3 regions of the Streptomyces sp. NPDC046821 genome follow, and region 2 is predicted to be linked to each of the others. Evidence: riboswitches for the same ligand, from Rfam matches in the RefSeq annotation. Region 2 holds a riboswitch; each other region holds the start of a gene.

What was found. Region 2 has a riboswitch for thiamine pyrophosphate ahead of thiO (glycine oxidase ThiO). Riboswitches for the same ligand answer to the same signal wherever they lie in the genome.
Region 1: it holds a riboswitch for thiamine pyrophosphate, as region 2 does, so the genes downstream of both, thiC (phosphomethylpyrimidine synthase ThiC) here and thiO (glycine oxidase ThiO) in region 2, are expected to answer to the same signal.
Region 3: it holds a riboswitch for thiamine pyrophosphate, as region 2 does, so the genes downstream of both, ABZ893_RS08445 (cytosine permease) here and thiO (glycine oxidase ThiO) in region 2, are expected to answer to the same signal.

Annotation. Positions count from the first base shown of each region.
Region 1 is NZ_JBEYYB010000010.1:194,650-204,120, forward strand. Features, by position in the region: gene ABZ893_RS21920 (helix-turn-helix domain-containing protein) at 1-617, shown strand, start outside; gene ABZ893_RS21925 (SsgA family sporulation/cell division regulator) at 718-1,179, shown strand; gene ABZ893_RS21930 (YibE/F family protein) at 1,257-2,636, opposite strand; TPP riboswitch at 2,708-2,864, shown strand; gene thiC (phosphomethylpyrimidine synthase ThiC) at 2,857-4,641, shown strand; gene ABZ893_RS21940 (hypothetical protein) at 4,766-5,629, opposite strand; gene ABZ893_RS21945 (metallophosphoesterase family protein) at 5,813-6,991, opposite strand; gene ABZ893_RS21950 (LacI family DNA-binding transcriptional regulator) at 7,210-8,322, opposite strand; gene hisC (histidinol-phosphate transaminase) at 8,735-9,471, shown strand, end outside.
Region 2 is NZ_JBEYYB010000014.1:286,940-296,410, forward strand. Features, by position in the region: gene metF (methylenetetrahydrofolate reductase [NAD(P)H]) at 1-361, opposite strand, end outside; gene thiE (thiamine phosphate synthase) at 501-1,148, opposite strand; gene ABZ893_RS28565 (Rv2175c family DNA-binding protein) at 1,226-1,591, opposite strand; gene ABZ893_RS28570 (FAD-dependent oxidoreductase) at 1,646-2,872, opposite strand; gene ABZ893_RS28575 (hypothetical protein) at 2,992-3,336, opposite strand; TPP riboswitch at 3,388-3,500, shown strand; gene thiO (glycine oxidase ThiO) at 3,498-4,676, shown strand; gene thiS (sulfur carrier protein ThiS) at 4,673-4,888, shown strand; gene ABZ893_RS28590 (thiazole synthase) at 4,892-5,686, shown strand; gene pknB (Stk1 family PASTA domain-containing Ser/Thr kinase) at 5,780-7,726, shown strand; gene ABZ893_RS28600 (deoxyribonuclease IV) at 7,761-8,636, shown strand; gene ABZ893_RS28605 (DUF4396 domain-containing protein) at 8,727-9,245, shown strand; gene ABZ893_RS28610 (sulfite oxidase-like oxidoreductase) at 9,273-9,471, opposite strand, start outside.
Region 3 is NZ_JBEYYB010000003.1:409,331-418,801, forward strand. Features, by position in the region: gene ABZ893_RS08435 (NAD(P)-binding protein) at 1-1,584, opposite strand, end outside; gene thiD (bifunctional hydroxymethylpyrimidine kinase/phosphomethylpyrimidine kinase) at 1,726-2,607, opposite strand; gene ABZ893_RS08445 (cytosine permease) at 2,604-4,040, opposite strand; TPP riboswitch at 4,033-4,128, opposite strand; gene glgB (1,4-alpha-glucan branching enzyme) at 4,254-6,419, opposite strand; gene ABZ893_RS08455 (phosphotransferase) at 6,708-8,078, opposite strand; gene treS (maltose alpha-D-glucosyltransferase) at 8,132-9,471, opposite strand, start outside.

The DNA.
Region 1 (9,471 bases), on a different contig from region 2:
TGCTGCGCACGCTCGCCCACGAGGGCTATCTCCGCAAGGAGAAGGGCGTGTTCACGCTGGGAGCGGCGACCGAGCAGCTGAGCAGCAGCGCCGCACAGCAGAATCGCCGAGGCATGATCACCGATGGCCTGCGGCACTGGCGCGACGCCATCGGCATCCCCGTGTACTTCGCGGTCTACCGGGAGGGCGAGATCGAGGTCGTCTCCGTCGCCGACACGCCCGGGAATCCCGCGGTTTCGGAATGGGCCGACTTCCGCGAGACGGGACACGCACATGCCATCGGCCAGTGCCTGCTGTCCCAGCTCGACGACGAGGGCCGACGGGGCCACCTCGATCGTTACCCAGCGTATTCGATCACCCCGTACACGGTGCGTGACGACCGGACGCTGCTCCGACGCCTTGCGGGGCTTGGGCGGATGCAGCCTGTGGTGGAGCGTCAGGAGTATGCGCTGGGCACGGTTTGCGCCGCTTTTCCCATCACTGTGGGGTCCACAGCAGCCACGATCGCGGTCTCGTTGCCCGCTCATCAGGCCGGCCGGCTGCTGCCCGCGGCACGTCAGTTGCAGCACGAAGTGGGCAAGCTGATGGGGACACTCGCCTTCTCTATCAGCATCTGAAAACTCACTCCTTGTGATCTCGCATGTACTTTAAGCAAGATGCGAAGAGCGTCGGGACGGTTGTTCCCGGCCGATCGACGGCAATTTGACGGGGTAGGCGATGCGCGAGTCGGCACAGTCGGTACAAGCAGAGGTCATGATGAGCTTCCTCGTGTCCGAGGAGCTCTCCTTCCGCATCCCGGTGGAGTTGCGGTATGTCGCCGCTGATCCCTATGCCGTGCGGCTGACCTTCCACCTGCCCGGGGACGCCCCGGTGACCTGGGCCTTCGGAAGGGAGCTCCTGGTGGACGGGATCGCGATCCCCTGCGGTGACGGCGATGTGCGGATCGAACCGGTGGAACTGGTGGGCAGCGAGGGCGAGATGCCGGGCGAGGTGCACATCAAGCTCCAGGTCGGCGGCGACCAGGCGCTGTTCAGGGCGGGCATCGCTCCGCTCATCGCGTTCCTCGACCGCACCGACAGGCTCGTCCCGCTCGGTCAGGAGCGGGCGCTGGCCGACTTCGAGACGCATCTCGACGAGGAGCTCGACAAGATCCTCGCCGAGGAGCAGAGCGCGGGCTGACCTGCACCGGGATTCCCCGAACGTTCAACTGACGTAACGCTTCAGCAGACCGGTGCCCTTGGAGTGCCCGCAGGGGTTCAGCGCTTGCGGCGCCGGCCTCTGCCTCCGCGTACCGCACCAGCCGCGGCAGGTGCAGCGGATGTCGGGGAAGCCGGGCGGTCGGCAGGGGACACGCGGTCGGCGGAGACCACCAGGGCCGCGAGTGCCGTCGTCACCGGAACCGAGGCGACGAGGCCGATCGAGCCGACGAGGGTCCGGACGATCTCCTCCGCCACCAGTTCGCTGTTGGCGACGGACCCCACACCGCTCTGCGCGATCGAGAAGAGCAGCAGCAGCGGCAGCGCCGCGCCCGCGTACGCGAGGACCAGGGTGTTGACCACGGACGCGATGTGGTCGCGGCCGATGCGGATGGCCGCGCGGTACAACCCGCGCCGGCCCATCGTCGGGTCCGCCTGGTGCAGCTCCCACACAGCAGAGGTCTGAGTGACCGTCACATCGTCCAGCACGCCGAGCGAGCCGATGATGACGCCGGCGAGCAGCAGACCGCTCATGTCGATGGACGGATAAAGGCCGTGGATCAGGCCGGTGCTGTCGTCCGTGTTGCCCGTCAGCGCCGCCCAGCCGATGAACAGCGAGCCCAGCAGGCCGATCAGGAACAGCGACACGAGTGTGCCGAGCACCGCCACCGAGGTGCGGGCCGTCAGTCCGTGGCACATGTAGAGCGCGATCAGCATGATGGCGCTCGCCCCGACCACGGCGACCACCAGTGGATTCGACCCCTGCAGGATCGCGGGCAGGATGAAGAAGGTCAGCACCATGAAGCTGACGGCCAGGGCGATGAGCGCCATGACGCCCCGCAGCCGTCCCACGACGACCACGACCAGTGCGAAGATGCCGGCCAGCAGCGCCATCGGGAACCGGCGGTTCACATCGGTGACCGAGTACTGGAGTTCCTTGGGCGCGTCGGGCGCGTAGGCCACGATCACCTGCTGCCGTTCGTGCAACTGCCGTGGTGAGTCCGGCTGCACGATCTCCGTGAACGTACGGCCCGTGTCCTTGCCGCTGTCGATGCGGACCGTTGCCTTCCCGCACGTGCCCTTTGCCGGTTGCCCTGCCGAGGGGCCTCCAGAGGTCGGCGTGCCCGGCGCGGGAGCGCCGCCCGAGGCGTTCACGGAGCCGCAGTCGACCTTGTCGACACGTGTGACGGTGGCCTGCTGGGTCTGCCGGTCGAACCCGACGCCCGAACGGGAGTGGGGTGGTGCGCCACCGGGCCACAGCACCACGAGACCGACGACGACCGCCACGGAGAACGGGATGAGTACCGCGGCGATGACCTTCCGCAGATGCCGGGAAACGGGCGCGGCGGGGCCGTGGCTGTGGGAGTGCCCGTGGCCCGAATGCCCTTGATTCTGCGGGGGAAGCGACGGCGGGAGCGGGGGCTGCTGCGTGCTGGTCACCGCCCGATCATCGCAAGAACGGCAGGGGCCCTCTGTTCAGCGCGCCAGATATGACGCTAGCGTGGGGGCACCTTTGCACACGCGGGAGCTCGGAGCACCGGGCTGAGAGGGCGCTGACCTCCGCTTCGGCGATGTTTCACGTGGAACATCGTCCGACGGAAGCCGCTGCGTCGACCGCCGAACCTGTTACCGGGTAATGCCGGCGTAGGGAGTAGGTCTCATGACCACATCGGACGCACGCACGCCTGCCTCCAACCAGTCCGCAGGGACGGGCGAGGCCGGGAAGTCCATCGGCTGGCACAAGGGGTACGTCACGGGCTCACGCCCCGACCTCCAGGTGCCGGTCCGCCAGGTGCACCTCACCAACGGCAAGGCGGTCACGCTCTACGACACGTCCGGGCCGTACACCGATCCGACCATCGACACCGATGTCCGCAGGGGCCTCGCGCCGCTGCGGGAGAACTGGATCATCGGCCGCGGCGACACCGAGGAGTACGCGGGCCGCCCGGTCCGCCCCGAGGACGACGGGATCAAGCACACCTCGCCGCGCGGCGGCCTGCGCAACCTCGACGCGGTCTTCCCCGGCCGCCCCCGGCAGCCGCGCCGCGGCCGCGGCGGCCAGGCGGTGACCCAGCTCGCGTACGCCAGGCGCGGGGAGATCACGCCCGAGATGGAGTACGTGGCCCTCCGGGAGAACGTGGAGCCCGAGGTCGTCCGCGAGGAGATCGCCGCGGGTCGCGCGGTCCTGCCGGCCAACGTCAACCACCCGGAGATCGAGCCGATGATCATCGGCAAGCGATTCCTGGTGAAGGTCAACGCCAACATCGGTAATTCCGCGGTCACTTCGTCCATCGAGGAGGAGGTGGAGAAGATGACGTGGGCGACCCGTTGGGGCGCCGACACGGTCATGGACCTCTCCACGGGCCGCAACATCCACACCACCCGCGAATGGGTCCTGCGCAACTCCCCCGTCCCGATCGGAACGGTCCCGCTCTACCAGGCGCTGGAGAAGGTCGACGGCCGCGCCGAGGAGCTGACCTGGGAGATCTACAAGGACACGGTCATCGAGCAGGCCGAGCAGGGCGTCGACTACATGACGGTCCACGCCGGTGTGCGCCTGCCGTACGTCCCGCTCACCGCGAACCGCAAGACGGGCATCGTCTCGCGCGGCGGCTCGATCATGGCGGCCTGGTGCCTCGCGCACCACAAGGAGAGCTTCCTCTACGAGAACTTCGAGGAGCTGTGCGAGATCCTCGCGGCGTACGACGTCACGTACTCGCTCGGCGACGGCCTGCGGCCCGGCTCCATCGCGGACGCCAATGACGAGGCGCAGTTCGCCGAGCTCCGCACGCTCGGTGAGCTCAACTCCATCGCCAAGCGGCACAACGTACAGACGATGATCGAGGGCCCCGGGCACGTCCCGATGCACAAGATCAAGGAGAACATCGACCTCCAGCAGGAGATCTGCGAGGAGGCGCCGTTCTACACGCTCGGCCCGCTGACCACCGACATCGCACCGGCCTACGACCACATCACCTCCGGCATCGGCGCCGCGATGATCGCGTGGTGGGGCACGGCGATGCTCTGCTACGTCACGCCCAAGGAGCACCTGGGCCTGCCGAACCGTGACGACGTGAAGACCGGCGTCATCACGTACAAGATCGCGGCCCACGCGGCGGACCTCGCCAAGGGCCACCCGGGCGCCCAGGAATGGGACGACGCGCTGTCCGACGCGCGGTTCGAGTTCCGCTGGGAGGACCAGTTCAACCTGGCCCTCGACCCGGTCACGGCAAGGGAGTTCCACGACGAGACCCTCCCGGCCGAACCCGCGAAGACCGCCCACTTCTGCTCCATGTGCGGGCCGAAGTTCTGCTCGATGAAGATCTCGCAGGACATCCGCCGTGAGCACGGCGGGACGAAGAGCGAGATCGAGGCGGGCATGGCGGAGAAGTCCAAGGAGTTCGCCGCCGCCGGCAACCGGGTCTATCTGCCGATCGCGGACTGACAGGTCTGGCTGCCGATCGCCGACTGACAGGTCTGGCTGTCGGTCGCGGACTGATCTGGCCCGTATACGGGTGAGCGGGGCGCTCGTGCGTGAGCGTCCCGCTCAGGGGGAAGTGCCGTGCGCCCTAGTCCGGCTGGTGGTCCGGGCCTCCGTAGTCGGGGCTGCTGAAGTCCGGGCTGGAGTAGCTCGGGCGGCCGGAGGAGCCGCCTTCCGTCGCCGGGCTGCTGAACCCCGGCCTGTTGTACCCGAGGTGCGGTATACGGTTCACGGCTCCGGGAGGGCCGCCGCGGGTCGCGGGGGCCGTCGGAGGATCCGCGAGCGCCTCCCGGAGGAACGGCACTATGCCGCGCTCCAGGAGCACCAGACCCCAGGCCTCTCTGGCCCGGTCGACCTCCTCACTGGAATCGTTGTGCGCGCCGGCCTGCAAGGACGTCGCACCGTTGCGCAGGGCGGTGAGCAGCAGTGCGACACCGGCGACGAGGATGCCCGCCGCAGTGAGCGCGGCGAACACCCAGCCGGCCGTCAACAGGGTCTGGGCGAAGGCCTGTTCCGGGTTGAACAGCTTCAGCAGGTACCCGACGAGCAGGAAGATCACGGCGGCCGTCCCGGCAAGCACGGGAGCGAGCACAGCGACGACGGCAGTCACGCCGGCTCCGGTCTCGGTCGCCTCTCCCATGGCTGGGGCCAGGCCGGTCGTGCCCTCGCCGGACTCGGCCGGAACACCCTCCTCGTCCTGCCTGGGCACGGGCTGCGGCGCGGCCCGCAGATCCGCGCGGACCTTCACGTAGTTCTGGTACTCGGTGGCGGCCGCGGCCGTGATCAGAGCGGTGGCGTTGAGCGCCATGGTGCGTAGTTGTTCGGGGTTGAGCCGCTGGCCCAGGGCGGCGAGATCGGGCCGGTCGGGTGCGGTACGCAGCGCCTCATCGAGGATCCGCTCGAACTCGGGGCGGTCCTCGTTCAGCAGGTGCGGAGCGCTGTTCATGTGCATCCCCCGATGCTCCGTAGGGCTTGGGGGCTCGCATGGTTGCGAGCCGTCTGGCAGAAACGGAGGGGAGCCTGCTACGGATAAACCGATGGTAGAGCGGTGAAGGCACGCGGTGACAGGGGATTTCCCGAATTTGGCCCGGTGGTCCGCCTGCGCCCCCGTGCGCTGCGTCTGCCCGGGTAACCGCTAGCTATCCATGGGGAGTTGCTGGACCAGCAGCTTTCCGGCCATGGTCACGCCGCCGTCCATCGCGATCGCGAGTCCGCCGGCGTACACGTGCGGGCCTTCGACCAGGGGGCGGCTGTCCTCGGAGCCGTCCGCCGCGTCCTCGGTGCCGACCTCGCCGAGGAGGTACGGGATGGGGCTGTGGCCGTGGACGACGCGCGTGCCGCCATAGGCGCCGAGCAGTTCGCGTACGGCGTCCGGGCCGGATTCATCGCGGAAGGCGAAGCGCTTGGTGAACTTGCGGAAGAGGTCCCAGCACTCGTCCGCGTCGTTACGGGTGAGGGTCTCGCGGACCGTGTCGTTGACCGCTTCGATCGAGTCGCCGTAGTCGAGGTACGTGGTCGTGTCGGAGTGCATCAGGAGGTGGTCGTCCTCCAGCTCGATCGCGTCGAGCCGGGACATCCACTGCAGATGGACGTCCTGGAGCCGGTCCATGTCGGCCTTCTGCCCGCCGTTGAGCAGCCAGGCCGCCTGGAAAGTGGCAGTGCCCGCCCCGGAGTTGACCGGCGTGTCGCCGAAGCGCTTGGCGCCCAGGAGGAGCAGTTCGTGGTTGCCCATCAGGGCCTTGCAGTAGCCGCCGGCGGCCGCGGCCTCCGCGGACAGCCGCATCACGAGGTCGATGACGCCGATGCCGTCGGGCCCGCGGTCGGTGAAGTCGCCGAGGAACCACAGCCGGGCGGTGCCCGCCGACCAGTTGCCCTCGGCGTCGATGAGGCCCTTCTCGTGCAGGGCCTCGGTCAGTTCGTCGAGGTAGCCGTGCACGTCGCCGACGACGTACAGCGGACCGAGACCGTCCGCGGACCGGGGCGCCGGCTCGGCGTCGATGTGCACCTGGACCGTGTCACCCCGATGGATGACCGGCAGATCGCGCTGTGTCGGCGTGTAGCCCTCGGGCTCGTCGGCCTCGGGGGCCTCCGCTGAGGCTTGCGGGTACGCGGACGCCGGGAACGGACCGTCCTTGTACAGGACGTGCCGCCGGGGGTCGGGCTGTGCGGGTACCGGCACGGACAGGACGGGGGCCTCGAGGTCGGGGCCGGGCTCCTGGACGTATGCCGGTACGTCGTGGACGTACGCCGGAACGCGGAAGTCGCGCAGCGTCGCCGTGCGCACCTCGGGTCCCTGACCGGCCCCCTGAGTCATCGACCCCTCCACCACCATTGCGCCGCCTCTGCACCCGATCGGACTGCCTGGTCGCAGCGGCCCGCGGTGTCGTCCGCCCATCATAGGAATGCGGCTCGCGCTGTGTGGTGCACCAGGGGTGGTGAATCGGATCCGGGCGGCAGTTCGCCGTGCTTTTCTCCCGAATTGGTACGGGCTTTTCCGGGTGGTCTTCGGGGAGACCACCCGGAAGCCGTCGTTCAGTCCTTGCGCGGGGAGCGGGGCGGGCTGACGGTGGTGCGCGGCGGACGGCGCTGGGACGAGGTCCTCACGATCAGTTCCGTCGGCACCACTTGTTCGACCGGCCGGTCCGACGCGACGCCTTCGATGGCGTCGATCAGGAGCTGGACGACCGCCGTACCGATCCGCCGCGGTTTGAGCGACAGGGTGGTGATGGGCGGTTCGGTGGTGGCGTACACGGTCGATTCGCTGCAGCAGACGAGCAGCAGGTCGTCGGGGACGCGCAGGCCGTACCGGCGGGCGGCGGCGAGCAGGTCCGTGCCGTTGGGGTCGAACAGTCCGTACACGGCGTCGGGCCGGTCGGGGCGGGCCAGGAGCCGGTCGGCGGCGACGGCCCCCGCACACGGGTCGTGCGCGGGATAGGACTCGTACACGGGTTCCTGTCCGATCCGTTCGCACCAGTGGAGGTACGCGGAGGTGGACAGATGGGTGTACGTGTCCGTGGTCGTGCCGGTGAGCAGTCCGATGCGGCGGGCCCCCGCGTCGGCGAGGTGGTCGAGGATGCCGAGGACGGCGGCCTCGTGGTCGTTGTCGACCCAGGCGGTGACGGGGAGGGTGCCGGCGGGGCGCCCGTCCGAGACCACGGGCAGGCCCTGGCGGACCAGCTCGGTGACGACCGGGTCGTGGTCGGAGGGGTCGATCACGACGGTGCCGTCGAGGGCGACGTTCGACCACACGTCGTGGCGTGAGGTGGCGGGCAGAATGACTAAGGCGTAACCGCGGGCCAGTGCCGCCGATGTGGCGGCTCTCGCCATTTCCGCGAAGTACGCGAACTCGGTGAAGGTGAAAGGTTCATCCCCGTAGGTCGTCACGGTCAGGCCGATGAGGCCGGACTTGCCGGTACGGAGCGTTCGGGCCGCCGCGGAGGGGCGATAGCCCAACCGGTCGGCGACCTCGCGGACATGGCGTCGGGTGGCGTCCGGGAGCCGGCCCTTACCGTTGAGCGCATCGGAGACAGTCGTGATGGAGACCCCGGCGGCGGCGGCAACGTCTCTGATCCCTGCGCGTCCTTGCCGGGTGCTCCGGCGGGTGGTCTCCGCCCGGCTCACCTGGTGCTTCCCTGCTGCTGTCATGGCGAGCCGATAGTAGGGCTCATGCGGCGGGGTGGCGGGAATGCATATGCACCTGTTGGCAGGCACGTTTCTGCATGGCCTGGACCAGTCAATGCCCATGGAAAGCAAGGAAGTTCGGCGTTCAGGCGTTAGGACGGCACTTGTCGGCGCGCATAGGCCTGCCAAGTCGGCGATGTTGCGAGTAGGTCTCAACTCACCTTCACGGGGGACGCGCGCCACGGCGCGTGCCACCGGCGCGCGACGGACCGGGGAGCGCTCCCCCTCGTCCGTACGCCTTCGCCTGGCCGGTGGCGGACCTCGTGGGTGGTGGCGGACCCTGGAGCGGATGACGCGGGGCCCTGGCCCATTGGGGTCTGCCGTGAATCCTCTTAAGGTGAGCAGTATTGAAATGGTGGTCGCGAGGAGGACTGCGGTGAGCGAGACGAGCCCCAAGCTGCGTGCCGAGCTGGAAGGCATCCCCGTCTACAAGCCGGGCAAGCCCGCTGCGGCCGGTGGTCCGGTGGCGTACAAACTGTCCTCGAACGAGAACCCGTATCCGCCGCTGCCCGGTGTGATGGAGAGTGCTCTCGCGGCGGCCGGGTCCTTCAACCGCTACCCCGACATGGCCTGCACCGGGCTGATGAACGAGCTGGCGGAACGCTTCGCCGTGCCGGTCACGCACGTGGCGACGGGCACCGGCTCGGTCGGTGTGGCGCAGCAGATGCTCCAGGCGACGAGCGGTCCCGGCGACGAGGTCATCTACGCCTGGCGGTCCTTCGAGGCGTACCCGATCATCACGCAGATCTCCGGGGCCACGGCGGTGCCGGTGCCGCTGACGTCCGGTGACGTCCACGACCTCGACGCCATGGCCGACGCGATCACCGACCGCACGCGCCTGATCTTCGTGTGCAACCCGAACAACCCGACCGGCACGGTGGTGCGCCGGGCCGAGCTGGAGCGGTTCCTGGACCGGGTGCCGAGCGATGTCCTGGTCGTGCTCGACGAGGCGTACCGCGAGTTCATCCGGGACGCCGAGGTACCGGACGGCGTCGAGCTCTACCGGAACCGGCCGAACGTCGCGGTGCTGCGGACGTTCTCCAAGGCGTACGGCCTCGCCGGGCTGCGGGTCGGTTTCGCCATCGCGCACGAGCCGGTGGCCGCCGCGCTGCG
Region 2 (9,471 bases):
CGCGCACGGCGAGCATGTTCCGGATCCCGGCGTCCGCGTACTGGCCGATGATGTTGCGCAGCTCGGCGACCGAGTGGTCGACGGCGGTGAGGTGGGCGACCGGGGTCAGGGTGGTGTCGGAGACGATCTGCTCCGTCTCACGCACCGTGCCGGCCCGGGTGGAGCCGCCCGCGCCGTAGGTCACGGAGACGAAGTCGGGCGCGACGGCCTCGACCCGGCGCAGCGCGTTCCAGAGGTTCCGCTCGCCCTTCGGGGTCTTCGGCGCCGAGAACTCGAAGGAGAACGTCGTCTTGCCGGTCGCGAGCATGTCGCGCACGGTGCGTGCGCGATCAGTCCTGGTGGAAGGGGTCCCTAGGGCCATACCGGCAGGTTAGCCACGGGAGGGCCGTCTCCCTAATCACCGTCCACCCAGCGGACAGTTCGCGGACACCCGACCGGACGAGGTCCGACCGGGTGAAGGCCCGGCCGGGCGGATCGCCCGTCAGGCCGCGCGTCGCCGGTCAGAGCGCGCGCAGCCGCTTGGCCAGGTCCGCCGCGGCGGCGCCGGGGTCGTCGGCCTCCGTGATGGCGCGGACGACGACGACACGCCGGGCGCCCGCTTCGAGGACCTCGTCGAGGTTCCCCGCGTCGATGCCGCCGATCGCGAACCAGGGGCGGTCGGTGCCGAGCGAGGCCGTGTACCGCACGAGGTCGAGGCCGGGGGCGTACCGGCCGGGCTTGGTGGGGGTGGGCCAGCAGGGGCCGGTGCAGAAGTAGTCCACGCCGTCCTGGACGGCAGCGGCCGCGGCCTCCGTGTCGGCGTGCGTGGAGCGGCCGATCAGGACGTCGTCGCCGAGGACGGCGCGGGCCGCGGGGACGGGCAGGTCGCCCTGGCCCAGGTGCAGGACCTGCGCGCCGGCCGCGTGGGCGACGTCCGCCCGGTCGTTCACCGAGAACAGCTTGCCGTGGCGGCGGGCGGCGTCGGCGAGGACGGCCAGGTGCTCCAGCTCCTCGCCGGCCTCCATGCCCTTGTCGCGCAGCTGCACGATGTCCACGCCGTTCGCCAGGACGGCGTCGAGGAACTCGGGGAGGTCGCCCTGGCGCTTGCGGGCGTCCGTGCACAGGTACAGCCGGGCGTCGGCGAGCCGGTCGCGGTACGTGGCGGCCATGGCCATGGGTGGATCCCCCCTGGTCGGTGGCGCGCGGGCCGCGAGGGACGCGGCCCGCACACCGGACGGTTGTCAGGTCAGACGGCGAGCGCCTGGGCGCGGCGCTTCACCTCCGTGCCGCGATTCTCGCTCAGCGCCTGCGCGGGGGTGCCCGGCAGGGTCGGGTCGGGGGTGAAGAGCCACTCCAGCATCTCTTCGTCGTTGAAGCCGTCGTCCCTCAGGAGGGTCAGGGTCCCGGTGAGGCCCTTGACGACCTTGTCGCCGTCGATGAAGGCGGCGGGCACGTGCAGCGCCCTGTTCTCACCGCGGCGTACGGCGATCACCTGGCCGTCCTTCACCAGCTGCCGCACCTTCGTCACCTCCACGCCGAACTGCTCGGCGATGTCGGGGAGGGTCAGCCACTCGGGGACGAGAGCATCGATCTTTGCGTCAATCTCGGTCACACGACAAGCCTGCCATCCCGGACTGACAGTGGGAAACGCGGCCGTACGAAAGGCTTACGCGACGGCCGCCTTCAGGGGGCGGGCCGCGTCGGCGATGACCTCCGGGTCGAGCACGGCGCCCGACTCGATGAGCTTGCGTCCCTGGGCCAGGTCACGCGGACGCCCCACGGCGAGGACGCCGACGAGCCGGTTCTCGCGCAGCCAGCACACCGACCAGGAGGCGCCCTCGGGGTCACCGCGCCACACGGTCGCGTCGGCGCCGGCGTGGTGCCCGGCGTACTGCACGAAGCGCCCGAACTGCTCCGACCAGAAGTACGGCACGGGGTCGTACGTCGCCGGGGTCTCGCCGATGATGTTGGCGGCGACGGTGCGGGGGCCCTGGAGCGCGTTGTCCCAGTGGTGGACCATCAGGCGCTCGCCGTACCTGCCGGAGGGGAAGGACGAGCAGTCGCCGACGGCGTACACGTCGGGTTCGGACGTGCGCAGGTGCTGGTCGGCGACGACCTCGCGGTGGACGCCGAGTTCGATGCCGGAGCCGGTGAGCCAGCCGGTGGCGGGGCGCGCGCCGATGCCGACGACGACGGCTCCGGCGGGCACGCGGGTGCCGTCGTCGAGGACCACGGCGCCGGGTTCGATGTGCTCCACGCGCGCGTTGGTGCGCAGTTCCGCGCCGGCGTCCGCGTACCAGGCGGCCATGGGGGCGGCGACCTCGGCGGGCAGCGCGCCGGCGAGCGGGCGCTCGGCGGCCTCGACGACGGTGACCGCGCACCCGGCCTCGCGGGCGGCCGTGGCGAACTCGGCGCCGATCCAGCCCGCACCCACGACGACGATGTCGTGCTGGGCGGCGAGGACCGGACGCAGCCGCTCCGCGTCGTCGAGCGTGCGCAGCAGATGGACGCCGGGGATGTCCTCGGTGCCGGGCAGCGTGACGGGTTCGGCGCCGGTGGCGAGGACGAGGACGTCGTAGAGGGCGGGGCCTGTCGCGGTGTCGAGCGCGTGCTCGGCGGGGCGTACGCCGGTGACCTCGCGGCCGAGTTCGAGCGTGATGTCGAGTGCTTCGAAGTCGACGTCGAACGCGGATCCCTCGGCCTTGCCGAGCAGCACCGCCTTGGACAGCGGGGGCCGGTCGTACGGCTGATGGGGTTCCGCGCCGATCAGGGTGACCGCGCCGGTGAAGCCCTGTTCGCGCAGGGCCACGGCGGTCTGGACCCCCGCCATCCCGGCGCCGACGATCACGACGCGGCGCCCCGCCGGGGCCTGGTTCTGGGTCTGCTCGCTCACCGGATCACCTTAAGCATCTGACGTTCAGTCAGTCAGCCGGGTGGATCACAACGGTCCGGTGACGTCTTCCACACGGAGCATCGGGTTTGACCGCGGGTCCGTCACGTCAGGGGCGAGGGTCAGCCCGCCGGGAGCTCCTCGACCACGCTCGTCCCGCTGCCGGGCTGCGACTCCCACTCCCACTTCTCGTCGAGCCGCACGCGCCCGTCGGGCAGCTCCACGACGTCCGAGACGCAGTGCCCGGAGGCGGTCGTCCCGTCCGTCTTGAGCTGGACGTACCGGAAGTCGATCCGGTCGCCCTCGCGCGTGCCGACGAGGTGTCCGCGTACGACGTCCCCGCCCGCGTACTCGGCCCAGATCCGGCCGTCCTCCTCGTGGTACGTGAAACGCGTCCGCGTACCGACCTGGCCGGGGGCCTGGTCGGCGACCGGGGAGAGGACGAGACCGTCGAGCGAGCGGGCCATGCGGGCGGGCTCCCTTACTGCGGATCGGGGCAACGGTTAGGGTGGCCACCGTAAAGCACTCGCGGGAGCCCGGACGGACCGGGCTGAGAGGGAGGCTGGGCGGCCTCCGACCGTACGAACCTGATCCGGGTCATGCCGGCGAAGGGAGGGGCTGGAAGCCCATGCCGCGTTCTTCAGAAGGCTCCGACGTCCTCATCGTGGGCGGCGGGATCATCGGTCTCGTCACCGCGTGGCGGGCCGCTCAGCGCGGTCTGCGTACCGCGGTCGTGGACCCCGCTCCGGGCGGCGGGGCCGCGCAGGTGGCGGCCGGGATGCTCGCCGCCGTAACCGAACTCCACTACGGCGAGGAGACGTTGCTCGGCCTGAACGTGGAGTCCGCGCGCCGCTATCCGGAGTTCGCGGCCGAGCTCTCCGAGTTCACCGGGCTCGACCTCGGCTACCGCGCGTGCGGCACGCTGGCCGTCGCGCTCGACGCAGACGACCGCGCGCACCTGCGCGAGCTGCACGACCTCCAGCTCCGGTCGGGCCTGGAGTCGGAGTGGCTGACCGGGCGCGAGTGTCGGCGTCTCGAACCGATGCTGGCCCCCTCCGTGCGGGGCGGCCTGCGCGTCGACGGTGACCACCAGATCGACCCGCGGCGTCTCGCGAAGGCCCTTGTCGCGGCCTGCGAACGCGCCGGGGTGACCTTCCACCGGCAGTGGGCCGAGCGGCTGACAGTCGTACGTGAGCGCGCCCGCGGTCTGGTCCTCGCCGAGGGCAGCGAACTCGAAGCGGACCAGGTCGTCCTCGCCGGCGGCAGCCTCAGCGGCCGCCTCGCCGGGGTCCCGGACGCCGTGCTGCCACCGGTGCGCCCGGTGAAGGGCCAGGTCCTGCGCCTGACCGTGCCGAAGGCGTACGCGCCGTTCCTGAGCCGCACCGTGCGCGCCATCGTGCGCGGCGGCCACCTCTACCTGGTGCCGCGGGTCGACGGCGAACTGGTCGTCGGCGCCACCAGCGAGGAGCTCGGCTGGGACACCACGGTGACCGCGGGCGGCGTCTACGAGCTGCTGCGCGACGCCCACGAACTCGTACCCGGCATCACGGAACTGCCGCTGACGGAGACCCGCGCGGGCCTGCGCCCCGGCTCTCCGGACAACGCCCCGATGCTCGGGCCGACCGCCCTGCCGGGCCTGCTGCTCGCCACCGGACACTTCCGCAACGGCGTCCTGCTCACCCCCGTCACCGGCGACTGCATGGCCCACCTCCTGACCACCGGCGAACTCCCCGAAGAGGCCCGCCCCTTCACCCCCCGGCGCTTCGACAGCGCCCCCGCAACCGTCTCCGTGGAGCAGCCCGTATGACCGTGTCCGTCACCCGTGTGTCCGTGAACGGGGAGGGCCGCGAGGTCGCCCCGGGCACCACGCTCGACGCCCTCGTCGCGGGGCTGACCACCGCGCATTCCGGGGTCGCCGCCGCCCTCAACGAAACCGTCGTCCCGCGCACGCAGTGGGCCGCGACCGCACTCACCGACGGGGACCGTGTCGAGGTCCTCACCGCTGTCCAGGGAGGCTGAACCATGGCTGACGACGCTTTGGTCATCGGCGGCACGTCCTTCTCGTCCCGCCTGATCATGGGCACGGGCGGCGCGCCCAGCCTCGACGTCCTGGAGCGCTCGCTCGTGGCGTCCGGCACGGAGCTGACGACCGTCGCGATGCGGCGGGTGGACGCGAGCGTGCAGGGCTCCGTGCTGTCGGTCCTGGAGAAGCTGGGCATCCAGGTGCTGCCGAACACGGCGGGCTGTTACACCGCCGGTGAGGCCGTCCTGACCGCCCGCCTCGCGCGCGAGGCGCTCGGCACGGACCTGGTGAAGCTGGAGGTCATCGCGGACGAGCGCACCCTGCTGCCCGACCCGATCGAGCTCCTGGACGCGGCGGAGACCCTGGTCGACGACGGCTTCACCGTGCTCCCGTACACGAACGACGACCCGGTGCTCGCGCGGAAGCTGGAGGACGTGGGCTGCGCGGCGGTCATGCCGCTCGGCTCCCCCATCGGCTCAGGGCTCGGCATCCGCAACCCGCACAACTTCCAGCTCATCACCGAGAACGCGCGCGTGCCGGTGATCCTGGACGCGGGCGCGGGCACGGCGTCCGACGCGGCGCTCGCGATGGAGCTGGGGTGCGCGGGTGTGATGCTCGCCTCGGCGGTGACGCGGGCGCAGGAGCCGGTCCTGATGGCGGAGGGGATGCGGCACGCGGTGGAGGCGGGGCGGCTCGCGTTCCGGGCGGGCCGGATTCCCCGCAGGCACTTCGCGGAGGCGTCGTCGCCGGTTTCCGGGATGGCCAGGCTCGACCCCGAGCGCCCTGCGTTCTGAGGTCCGTACCCACGGTCACAGCTCTGCTGCAGTGGGGCGGTGGGCGGCGGCTGGCGGGCCGGTGTGTCGGTCGCTCCTCGTACACTCACCTGCGTGGACACGACCCTTCAGGACCCTCTCGTCGGGCAGCTGCTCGACGGCCGGTACCGGATCGACGCACGTATCGCGGTCGGCGGGATGGCCACGGTCTACCGGGCCGTGGACACCCGCCTCGACCGCGTTCTCGCGCTCAAGGTGATGCATCCGGCGCTCGCCGCCGACGTCTCGTTCGTCGAGCGCTTCATCCGCGAGGCCAAGTCCGTCGCCCGCCTCTCCCATCCGAACGTGGTGGGGGTCTTCGACCAGGGCACCGACGGCCCGTACGTCTATCTGGCGATGGAGTACGTCGCGGGCTGCACCCTGCGGGACGTCCTGAGGGCCCGCGGGGCGCTGCGGCCGCGTGCCGCGCTCGACATACTGGAGCCGGTCCTCGCCGCGCTCGGCGCCGCGCACCGCGCCGGCTTCGTCCACCGCGACATGAAGCCGGAGAACGTCCTGATAGGGGACGACGGCCGCGTGAAGGTCGCCGACTTCGGTCTCGTACGGGCCGTGGACACGGTCACGAACACGACGGGCGCCGTCCTCGGCACCGTCTCCTACCTCGCCCCCGAGCAGATCGAGTCGGGCACCGCCGACCCGCGCGTCGACGTGTACGCGTGCGGGGTGGTGCTCTACGAGATGCTCACGGGCGCCAAGCCGCACGCGGGCGACTCCCCCGCGCAGGTCCTCTACCGGCATCTGAACGAGGACGTGCCGCCGCCGTCCGCGCTCGTGCCGGGGCTCCCGGTGGAGCTGGACGAGGTCGTCGCGTCGGCGACCGCCCGCAATCCCGAGGTCAGGCCGTACGACGCGGTCGCGCTGCTCGGCCAGGTCAGGGAGGCCAGGGCCGCCCTGAGCGACGGACAGCTCGACGCGGTGCCGCCGGCCGCGCGCCCGGACGACGCCGGCGACCGTGACATCTCCGACGACCGTACGAGCGTGATCCCGCGCGCGCTGCGGACCCGGGGCGTGCGGTCCCCGCTGCCGTCCGACGACCAGGACCCGCAGGCGGAGCTGCACCGCACCAGCCGCTTCGAGACGCCGCCGACGGCACCCTCCGCGCCCTCCCGGGGGCGTCGCCCGCGCCGGGGCGTGCTCGCGGCCGTCGTGGGCGTCCTGCTCGCCCTCGGCATCGGTACCGGCGTCTGGTACATCAACTCGGGCCAGTTCACGAAGGTCCCGCCGCTGCTCGCCAAGACGCAGGCGCAGGCCGAGGAACGCCTGGGCCAGGCCGGTCTCGGCGTCGGCCACGTCAAGCGCACGTACAGCGACACCGTGCAGCGCGGCACCGTCATCGACAGCGACCCCGGCGCGGGCACCCGCATCCGGGACAACGGCAGCGTGGACCTGACGGTGTCCCTCGGCCCGCAGAACGTGAAGGTCCCGGACGTGACGGGGATGCCGCGTGCCAAGGCCGAGCGGGCCCTGAAGGCCGCGGGCCTGGAGCCCGGCATGATCAGCCAGGACTTCAGCGACGAGGTCGCCAGGGGCTCGGTGATCAGCACGGACCCGGGGAACGGCACCACCCGCACGTCGGGCTCGGCGGTCGCGCTCACGGTCAGCAAGGGCAGCGCGGTCGACGTCCCGGACGTGACGGGCGAGACCGAGGAGGCGGCCATCGCCGACCTCCAGAGCGCGGGCCTGAAGCCCGAGATCGACACCCGGCAGGCGTACTCGGACGTGGACAAGGGCAGCGTCGCGCGGCAGACCCCCGCCGCGGGCAAGCTCGCCGAGGGCGACACGGTCACGCTGACGATCTCCAAGGGCCCGCCCATGCTGGAGGTCCCCGACGTCGTGGGCATGAGCGTCGCCGACGCCCACAAGAAGCTCGAGCGCGCCGGCTTCCAGGTCGAGGACGACCGGGGCATCCTCGGCCTCTTCGGGGACACCGTGAAGAAGCAGTCGGTCGCCGCCGGCGAGAAGGCCGCCAAGGGGTCGAAGATCACCATCACGATCCGCTGACAGGAGCCCTACGCGCGCGTGCCACCCTTGACGGGTGAGCACCCTCGACTTCTCCTCCCGCAATCCCGTCGGCAGCCACGTCCCGGTCGCCGGCGGCCTCGCCTCCGTAGGACTTCCGTACGCGCGTGAGATCGGCGCCGAGACCGTGCAGGTCTTCGTCGCCAATCCGCGCGGCTGGGCGACGCCGCCCGGCAACCCGAAGCAGGACGAGGCGTTCCGCGCGGCCTGCGCCGACGAGGGGATCCCGGCGTACGTCCACGCGCCGTATCTGATCAATTTCGGGTCGCACACCGAGGCGACCGTCGAGAAGTCCGTGGACTCGCTGCGGCACTCGCTGCGCCGGGCCCGGGAGATCGGCGCGCTCGGCGTCGTCGTGCACACGGGGTCGGCCACCGGCGGCCGGGAGCGGGCCGTGGCGCTCGCGCAGGTGCGGGAGCACATGCTGCCGCTGCTCGACGAGCTGACCCATGACGACGACCCGTACCTCCTCCTGGAGTCGACGGCCGGCCAAGGTTCCTCGCTGTGCTCGCGGACCTGGGACTTCGGGCCGTACTTCGAGGCGCTCGACGCGCATCCGATGCTGGGCGTCTGCCTGGACACCTGCCACATCTACGCGGCGGGGCACGACCTCGCGGGTCCGGCCGGGGTGGAGCAGACCCTGGACCTGCTCGTGGAGACCGTGGGCGAGGGCCGCCTCAAGCTGATTCACGCGAACGACTCCAAGGACGTCGTCGGGGCGCACAAGGACCGCCACGAGAACATCGGCTCCGGCCACATCGGGGCGGAGCCGTTCCGGGCGCTCATGGCCCACCCGGCGACCGCGGGCGTCCCGCTGGTCATCGAGACGCCCGGCGGCAAGGCGGGCGCCACGATGGACGTGGCCCGCCTGAAGGAGCTGCGCAAGGCGTAGGCGTCCCTCGCGAAGCCAGTTGAGGAATACCCCCAGGGGGTATACGGTTCTTGCCAGTGAGCAGGGACCGCTACTGACGTTGGGGGAGCCATGCAGCACGAGACGCACACAGCGCACGAGGGCCACACCGGGCACGAGGGCCACGAGGGTCACGCCCACGCCGGCCACGGCAAAGTCAGCTGGTCCATGGCCGCGCAGGCGACGCTCCACTGCCTCACCGGCTGCGCCATCGGCGAGATCCTCGGCATGGTGATCGGCACGGCGCTCGGCTGGGGCAACCTGCCGACGATGGTGCTTGCCATCGTGCTCGCGTTCTTCTTCGGCTACTCGCTCACGCTGCGCGGCGTCCTGAAGGCCGGCGTCGACTTCAGGACCGCGTTCCGCGTCGCGCTCGCCGCGGACACCCTGTCCATCGCCGTGATGGAGCTGATCGACAACGGCGTGATCGTGCTGTGGCCGGCCGCGATGGACGCCCAGCTCGCCGACGCGCTGTTCTGGATCGCGCTGGCCGTCTCGCTCGCGCTCGCCTTCGTGGTGACGACCCCGGTCAACAAGTGGATGATCGGCCGCGGCAAGGGCCACGCGGCGGTGCACCAGTACCACCACTGACACCCTGCGGGAGCAGGGCGCCAGGACTCAGAGCTCGGGGCCGTCCCCGGGCTCCTCCTGGTACGAGTAGCGCTGCTCCTGCCAGGGGTCGCCGACGTTGTGATAGCCGCGCTCCTCCCAGAAGCCGCGACGGTCGGCGGTCATGTACTCGACGCCACGGACCCACTTCGGGCCCTTCCACGCGTACAGGTGCGGCACGACGAGCCGCAGCGGGAACCCGTGTTCG
Region 3 (9,471 bases), on a different contig from region 2:
GCGGGTCAGCGCCCGGGGATGCGCGGACCGGAGCGTGCGGTAGACGGCCGTCGCGAACGCGTCGTCGAACAGCCGCATCACCACCCGCAGATCGGGCTTGACCGAGCGCGCGTGCAGGGCCGCTTCAAGATTGGTGATGTCGCTGCTGGTGAGGGCGAGCAGGGAGTGGGCGCGATGCACCTTGGCGGCCTCCAGGACGCCTTCCTGCGTGACGTCACCGATGACCGTCGGCACGCGAAGCCGGCGGGCCAGGGCGACGCCGCGCGCCTCGGGGTCCTCCTCCACGCAGACGACGGGGATGCCGAGTTCGCACAGGCGGGACAGGACCCGGGTGCCGATCTTGCCGAGGCCGAGGAGCACGACGTGTCCGGACAGGCCGCGCGGCGGACGGCGCAGCGCCGACGCCGTACGGAACGTGCCCAGGGCCTCCAGGACCGCCGCGAGGAGCACGGGCAGGAGCAGCAGCCCCGCGAGGCCCGTGAGGAGCTGGAGGAGCTGGCGGGCGAGCGGTTCACCGATCGCCGGGTCGTCGATGGCGAAGAGGTCGAGGAGCGTGAGGTATCCGGCGTGCCACGGATCGCCGCCGGTGGTGGCCCAGGACGCCACGGCCAGGCCGAGCACGCTGATCACGATCCCCGCGAGCGACCAGCGCAGCCGCCGCGAGAACAGCGACCCGAAGGCCATACGTCCCCTGGTCGTGCGGCCGTTGGCGCCACGTCCGTCGGGGGCGGCCACGTCGGTCGCGGAGACGGTCTCCAGGACCACCGTGCCCCGGCCGGTGGCCGCCGCCACCGTACGTTCGTCGGGCAGCAGCAGCGGGCCCTCGGTGTCCCCGAGGGCTCCCGCGGCCGAACTCTCGGCGCCCGCAGGGTCGTTGGCCGTCACGGACAGCAGGGCGAGGGTGCACAGACCGGGGTCGGCGACGGCGCCCCGGCCCGGCGGGGTACGTTCCACGGCACGCAGCAGGAGACCGTCGGCGTGGATGACCTTGCTGGTGCCGGCGACGGCGGTGGCCGCGAGCGCCGGAGCGACCGTGTCGGCGTCGGACAGGACGGTGGTCGTCGTGTCCAGCGCCTCGGGGTCGAGACCGGGGGAGGAGAGGACGGCGGCCTGGTCAAGCAGGTGCTCCAGCTGCTGGCCGAGCTTGCGGTTGTAGAGCCGGATGACCAGACGGAGCTGGGGGTTGAGGCGGCGGGCGGCGAGCGCGGCCCGGATGTTCGTCTCGTCGTCCCCGTGCACGAGAGCGAGGGCGGCGGCGCCGGCCACCCCCGCCTCGGCCAGCGCCTCCTCGTCGAGCACGGGCGCTTCCATCACGTGGGGCGCCGGCACATCGTCGTCGTCCGCGACCAAGGCCGTACGGCTCACGGCCGCCTGGATACGGGAGAACAGGGCGGCGGCGCGGGCCCGTCCGACAGGTTCCGCGCCCTGTCTCGTGGCGCGTACGGAGGGCACGACGACGGTGACCCGCTCGCCGTACACGGCGCGCAGTTCGGCGGCGAGCCGCTCGGCCAGTGTGTCGTCGCCGCACACGATCATGTGACCTGACGGCGGGGCCTGTTGGGGCTGGCGGGGCACGGTGGTCATGGGCCCCAGTCAAGTGGACGGAGCCGGGAGAACGCACACCGGGCCCTGTTTGTGCGGAGGTGGGCGTGTCGGGGCGTGCGATCCGGTCTAGCGGTGCGCTCAGGTCTAGCGGAGCGATCTGGCCCAGCGGAGCGATCCGGCCTAGAGGTGAGCCCCCACCGACCGAACCCCCACAGCCGACGCGTCCTCGCCGACGATCGTGGCGCGGTCCGCAGGCAGGTGCCAGCCGTGGTCGACCGGGCCGATGCCCGACCCGAGCGCGAACCCGTTGGCGATCGCCCCGGTGACGTAGTCCTTCGCCCGGTGCACGGCGTCCGGCACGGACAGGCCCTGCGCGAGACCCACGGCGATGGCGGAGGCGAGGGTGCAGCCCGTGCCGTGCGTGTGCCGGTTGTCGTGGCGGCGGGCGCGCAGCCAGTGCTCCTCCGTGCCGTCGGTGAGCAGGTCCACGGCCGCGCCGGGCAGATGGCCGCCCTTGACGACCACCCAGCGCGGCCCGTACGCCAGCATCCGCGCGGCGGCCTGGCGCAGGCCCGCGTCGTCCGTGACGGTGAGCCCGGTCAGCTGCGCCACCTCGTCCAGGTTCGGCGTCGCCACCGTCGCGACCGGCAGCAGCTTCGTCCGTACCGCGTCGAGCGCGTCCTCCGCGAGCAGCGGGTCACCGTGCTTGGACACGCTCACCGGGTCGACCACGACGGGGGCGTCCGTACCGGCAAGCAGCTCGGCGACGGTCTCGACGAGCGCCGGCGACGACAGCATCCCGGTCTTGACGGCCTGGACCCCGATGTCGTCCACGACGCTGCGGTACTGCGTGCGCACCGCCTCGACGGGCAGCTCCCAGGCGCCCTGGACCCCGAGGGAGTTCTGCGCGGTGACGGCCGTCAGGACGCTCATGCCGTGGGCGCCGAGCGCCAGCATCGTCTTCAGGTCGGCTTGGATCCCGGCGCCGCCGCCCGAGTCCGATCCGGCGACGGTCAGGACGCGGGGCGGCACGGCACCTGCGGTGCGCGGGGGGACGGTCATACCCGGTTCTCCTCAAGAGCTGCGGTGGCGACAGGGGCGGCCTTGCGGCGCAGCCGGAGCGGCGCGTACACCGCGAGGGCGACGACGAAGGCGACGTAGTACGCGAGGTCGGCGCCGTGCAGCGCCTTCGCGACCGGGCCCACGTACAGGCCGCTGTCCATGAAGGGGACGGCCGCGGCGAAGGCGGCGGCGAAGGCGACGAGGCCGGGCCACCAGGACTGCGGCTCGGCGCTCTCGGCGGCGAGGTCGATGGGCGCCCCGCCCCGTGCCCTGGAGCGGGCGAACCAGTCGACGGCCACGACCGCGACGAAGCCGGGGATCCAGTAGCCGACGAACAGCAGTACGTTCTGGAACCGGGTCGCGGTGTCGGCCGCGTGCATCCACAGCACCAGCGGGAAGCCGAGCACCGCAGCCAGAGCCGCGGCGAGCGGCCGGGGGACACGGACGCCGATGGTCTGCAGGGCGAGTGAGCCGCTGTAGTCGTTCATCGCGTTGCTGCACAGCGCCGCGAGCGCCACGGCCAGCAGCCCGAAAGCGCTGAGCACACCGCCGCCGAGCAGCTTGTCGACGCCCTGCGCGGTCTGGTCCGTGAACACGGACGCGCCCCAGAGGCCCAGCGTCTCCACGGCCACGAAGGACACCGTGACCCCGAGAAGCGTGTACCAGAACATGCGCTTACGGGACGTCGTCGCCGGAAGGTAACGGCTGAAGTCGCTCGCGTAAGGAGCCCACGACAGGGACAGGCTGAGCGCGATCGTGCTGGTCAGGACGAACGCGCCGGCCCGGTCGGCGCCGTGCGCGGCCCCGGTCGCGGCAGGGTGCACATCGCCGAGGAGCTTCACGGCCAGGACCGCGAAGGCGGCGGCCAGGACGAAGGTCATCAGCTTCTGGAGCCGGTGGATGGCCTCGTAGCCGAGGACGCCGAGCGCGCCCTGCGCCGCCATCATCACCAGGACGCCCAGCCAGAACGGCCAGCCGCAGAGCCGGGCCAGCGCGTCGCCGCCGAACAGGCCGATCAGCGCGTCCCAGGCGACCGACGACAGCCACTGCAGCACGCCGGGCACCGCGACGGCCCGGCCGAACGCGAGCCGTGCGAGCGGCAGCTGCCCGGCACCGGTCACGCTGCCCCACGTACCGAGGTACGCGGTGGGGACGGCGCCGACGAGGGTGCCGAGGACGACGGCGGCGAGCGCGGTCGTGAAGTCCAGGCCGAGGATGATGCCGACGGTGCCGGTGAAGACGCCGGTCATGGTCAGGTTCGGGGCGAACCACACGGTGAAGAGGCGCCCGGCGCCGCCGTAGCGGTGGGACTCGGGGACCGGCGCGATCCCGCGCGCCTCGACCCGCAGGTCACCCGGCGCGGCAGGCATCCGCCCGTCGAAGACCGAGGGCGCTCCGGCGCCGGTGCTGCTCGGGGCATGGGGCAACGACATTGGCTGACATCCCTCCGCCAGTGCTAACTGGTTCAGGTTCGACGGGTGTGATCTCAGCCCCCGCTATGGGGCACCCCGTGTCCGGTACGACGGCAAGAGTAGCTTCCCTGTGCCGTACGGCACACCAGGGGGCACGACGGAGGCGGGTGAGAGCACCGCCCTCACCCGCCTCAAGCGCACTGTCTGAAAATGTCGCCCCGCGCCGTCAGGACCTCACGCCGGACGCAGCCACACCGTCGCCAGCGGCGGCAGCGTCAGCCGCAGCGAGTCCGGCCGCCCGTGGCAGGGCACCGGATCCGGCTTGAGCACACCGGTGTTGAGAACGTCACCGCCGCCGTACCGGGCCGAGTCCGTGTTCAGGGCCTCGAACCACCCGGGGACACTGTCCGGCACACCGAGCCGGTAGTCCTCGCGCACCACCGGCGAGAAGTTGCACACGGCCAGCAGGGGAGTGCCGTCCGCCGCGAAGCGCAGGAACGCGATCACGTTGTCGTCGGCCGCGTCCGTGGTGATCCACCGGAACCCCTCGGGCGACGTGTCCCGCTGCCACAGCGCGGGCGCGTCCGCGTAGAAGTGGTTGAGGTCGCGCACCAGATCCTGCACACCACGGTGGTCCGGCTCGGCGGAGTAGGCCGGGTCGAGGAGCCACCAGTCCGGTCCCTGCTGCTCGGACCACTCGCCTCCCTGCGCGAACTCCTGCCCCATGAACAGGAGTTGCTTGCCCGGGTGGGCCCACATGAAGCCCAGGTAGGCACGGTGATTGGCGCGCTGCTGCCACCAGTCGCCGGGCATCTTGGAGACGAGGGCACGTTTGCCGTGCACCACCTCGTCGTGCGAGATCGGCAGGATGTAGTTCTCGCTGTACGCGTACACCATCGAGAACGTCATCTCGTTGTGGTGGTACTTGCGGTGCACGGGCTCCTTCGACATGTACACCAGCGAGTCGTGCATCCAGCCCATGTTCCACTTCAGGCCGAAGCCGAGGCCGCCGAAGCCGGTGGGGCCGACGTGATGCGTCTCCCGGGTCACCCCGTCCCAGGCCGTCGACTCCTCCGCGATCGTCAGGACACCCGGCACCCTGCGGTACAGGGTCGCGTTCATCTCCTGGAGGAAGGCGACGGCGTCGAGGTTCTCCCGGCCGCCGTGCACGTTCGGCGACCACTGGCCTTCCTCACGTGAGTAGTCCAGGTAGAGCATCGAGGCGACGGCGTCCACGCGCAGGCCGTCGACGTGGAACTCCTCGCACCAGTACACGGCGTTCGCCACAAGGAAGTTACGGACTTCAGTGCGGCCGTAGTCGAACTCAAGGGTGCCCCAGTCGGGGTGCTCGGCGCGCTGCGGGTCCGCGGGCTCGTACAGGTGGGTGCCGTCGAAGCGGGCAAGCGCCCAGTCGTCCTTCGGGAAGTGCGCCGCCACCCAGTCCACGATCACGCCGATGCCCGCCTGGTGGAGGGTGTCGACGAGGTACCGGAAGTCGTCGGGGGAGCCGAGCCGTGAGGTCGGAGCGTAGAAACCCGTCACCTGGTAACCCCAGGACGGCCCGTAGGGGTGCTCCGCGACCGGCATGAACTCGACGTGGGTGAAGCCGAGTTGACTCACGTACGCGGCGAGCTGGTCCGCGAGTTCGCGGTAGCCGAGGCCCGGCCGCCAGGACGGCAGATGCACCTCGTACACGGAGAACGGCGCCTCATGCACGGGCTGTTGGCCGCGCCTGGCCATCCAGGTGCCGTCTTCCCAGGTGTACGAGGAGCTGGTCACGACGGACGCGGTCTCCGGCGGCACCTGGGTGCGGCGGGCCATCGGGTCCGCGCGCAGCGAGTGTGAACCGTCGGACCCGGCGACGTCGAACTTGTACACCGTGCCGTCACCGAGGCCCGGCAGGAACAGCTCCCACACGCCCGACGAGCCGAGGGACCGCATCGGGAACGCGGTGCCGTCCCAGGCACAGAAGTCCCCGCACACGCGCACACCCCGGGCGTTCGGCGCCCACACCGTGAACCGGGTGCCCGCGACCCCTTCGTGCGTCATCGGGTGCGCGCCGAGCGCCGTCCACAGCTCCTCGTGCCGCCCCTCCCCGATCAGATGCAGGTCCATCTCCCCGAGCGCGGGCAGGAAGCGGTACGGGTCGTGCACCTCCCGCTCGTCCCCGTCGTACGTCACGAACAGCGTGTATCCGGGAATCGTGTCGAACGGCAGCAGCGCGGAGAAGAAGCCGTCACCGTCGTCGTGCAGCTCGGTCCGCCGCCCTTCGACGGACACGGCGACGGCCTGGGCGTACGGCCGCAGCACCCGGAGCGCCACACCGCTCTCCGTCAGGTGCGCGCCGAGCAGGGAGTGCGGGTCGTGATGGGTGCCCGTCAGGAGACGTGCGCGGTCCATGCCGTCCGGCTCGGGCGCGGGCAGGACGGTGAGCGGACCGGGGCCGGGCTTCACGGGCCGGCCGACACGCTTGCGGACGGGGGTCTTGCCAGCACCAGCAGCCACGGTTCTGCCTCCTAGGGACGGGTGGGGAGTCCGGCGGGCGGCGGCGGGGATGCCGCCGCCCGTTCAAGCAAGGTCGAGCAACGTCGAGCGAGGTCGAGCGGGGTCGAGCAACGTCGAGCGAGGTCGAGCGGGGTCGAGCGAGGTTGAGCCAGGTCAAGCGAGTCGAGCAGGGTCGAGCGGTGTTCAGTGGGGTTCGGCGAGGCGGCTGATCGCCGCCATCGGCACCGGCAGCCAGTCGGGCCGGTGCCGCGCCTCGTACAGCACTTCGTACAGCGCCCGTTCCGTCTCGTAGGCGCGCAGCACGTCGGGTTCCTCGCGCGGGTCCGACGCCGACTCGGCGGCGTAACCCGCGCAGTACGCGTCCCGGCAGCGCCGCGCCCACACGGGCCGCCACGGCGGACGGGTGCGGGCCGCGTAGTCGAAGGAGCGGAGCATCCCCGCGACATCGCGTACGGGGGAGTGGGCGAGGCGGCGTTCGGCGAGCGGACGGGCCGGCTCGCCCTCGAAGTCGATGACGAACCACTGCTCACCCGACCACAGCACCTGCCCGAGGTGGAGGTCGCCGTGGATCCGCTGCGCCGGGCGGTCCGTGTCGCGGAGGGCGAACGCGTCGAACGCGGCGCGCAGGCCCGGCACGTGCGGGACCAGCGCCGGCACGGACCGGGCCGTCGCGTCGAGATGGTCGGTCATCGCGGCCGCGAGCCGCTTGTTGCGGTGAGGCTCCGGCGCGGCGACGGGAAAGGCCGAGGTCAGGGCCAGATGCACCTCCGCCGTGGCCCGCCCCAGCTCGTACGCCTCATCGGTGAAGTCAGCGCCGGACGTGAGTGAGCGGAGCGCGAGCGTCCAGCCGTCGTCGGCGTCCGGCAGGAACGGCTGGAGCACTCCGAGCGTCGCCTCCTGGGGCTGGGACGTCCGGATCCAGGCCACGGGAGCGGGGACGCGCGTGCAGCCCTGCCGGGCGAGCGCCTTCGGCACCTCCAGATCCGGATTGACGCCGGCCTGCACGCGCCGGAAGACCTTCAGGATGAACGAATCCCCGTACACCAGCGAGGTGTTGGACTGCTCGGCGTCGAGGACGCGCGGGGTGAGTCCGGAGGGCACGTCGACGCGGGCGTCACGTTCGAAACGCAGGGGGCCCGCCGAGCCCGGGTGCCGCAGCCGTTCGAGAAGTATTCCCGCCGACCGTGGATCCTGGAGCGCGTCGTACAGCATGAGCCCGGTCAGCGGACCTTCGGTGATGTGCCCGATGAAGGCCGGCGCGAGATGCTGTGGCAGTAACTCCCGCACGCCGAGGATGAGTTGGTACAGGTTGTCCATGGGGGCCGTGCCCGGCGTGGAGCGGGTCGCCTGCTCGGCGTGTTCGGCCCGCACGAGGAGGTGCAGGCAGCCGGGGTGCAGCTCGGTCATCGAGGCGAGGGTCAGCCCGGTGACGGGCCGCCCCTTTCCCGCGAACCAGCGCTGCCGGGGCAGCCATTCGTGGAGCAGACCGGCGAGGGAGTTCAGCAGCAGAGAGGGGCTGACGCCGGTCGGACTCTGCAGTGCGGTCTTGGGCATGGCGACGACTCCTTTCGAGGGCGGACGGACGGTCCCAGGGGGTGGGCCCGCCGTCACCATGTGGTGCTGACGGCTTCCTTGCGGAGCCTGAACCAGTAGAAGCCGTGCCCCGCGAGGGTCAGCAGATACGGGAGTTCACCGATCGCGGGGAAACGGACTCCACCGATCAGCTCGACCGGATGGCGTCCGGCGAACGTCTGGAGATCGAGCTCCGTCGGCTGCGCGAAGCGCGAGAAGTTGTGCACGCACAGGACCAGGTCGTCCCCTTCTTCCCCTGACCGGGGGGCCTCACGCAGGAACGCGATCACCGCCGGGTTGGACGACGGCAGTTCCGTGTACGAGCCGAGCCCGAACGCCTCGTTCTGCTTACGGATCTCGATCATCCGGCGCGTCCAGTGCAGCAGCGACGACGGGGACGACATCGACGCTTCGACGTTCGTGACCTGGTAGCCGTAGACCGGGTCCATGATCGTGGGCAGGGAGAGACGGCCGGGGTCGCTGGACGAGAAGCCCGCGTTGCGGTCGGGAGTCCACTGCATGGGGGTGCGGACGGCGTCACGGTCGCCCAGCCAGATGTTGTCGCCCATCCCGATCTCGTCGCCGTAGTACAGGATCGGCGAGCCCGGGAGGGAGAGGAGCAGAGCCGTGAAGAGTTCGATCTGGTTGCGGTCGTTGTCCAGGAGCGGGGCCAGGCGGCGGCGGATGCCGATGTTCGCCCGCATCCTCGGGTCCTTGGCGTACTCCGCGTACATGTAGTCGCGTTCTTCGTCCGTGACCATTTCGAGGGTCAGCTCGTCGTGGTTGCGCAGGAAGATTCCCCACTGGCAACGCGACGGAATGGCAGGGGTCTTGGCCAGGATTTCGGAGACCGGATAGCGGGACTCACGGCGTACGGCCATGAAAATGCGCGGCATCACCGGGAAGTGGAACGCCATGTGGCACTCGTCGCCGCCCGTCGCGTAGTCGCCGAAGTAGTCGACCACGTCCTCCGGCCACTGGTTGGCCTCCGCGAGGAGCACGGTGTCCGGGTAGTGCGCGTCGATCTCGGCCCGTACGCGCTTCAGGAACGCGTGGGAGGCGGGCAGGTTCTCGCAGTTGGTGCCCTCCTCCGCGTAGAGGTAGGGCACGGCGTCGAGGCGGAAGCCGTCGATGCCCAGGTCCAGCCAGAACCGCAGCGCGGCGAGGATCTCCTCCTGGACGCGCGGGTTCTCGTAGTTGAGGTCGGGCTGGTGCGAGAAGAACCGGTGCCAGTAGTACTGCTTGCGGACCGGGTCGAACGTCCAGTTGGACGCCTCGGTGTCGACGAAGATGATGCGCGCGTCCTGATACTGCTTGTCGTCGTCCGCCCAGACGTAGTAGTCCCCGTACGGCCCGTCGGGGTCCGTGCGCGACT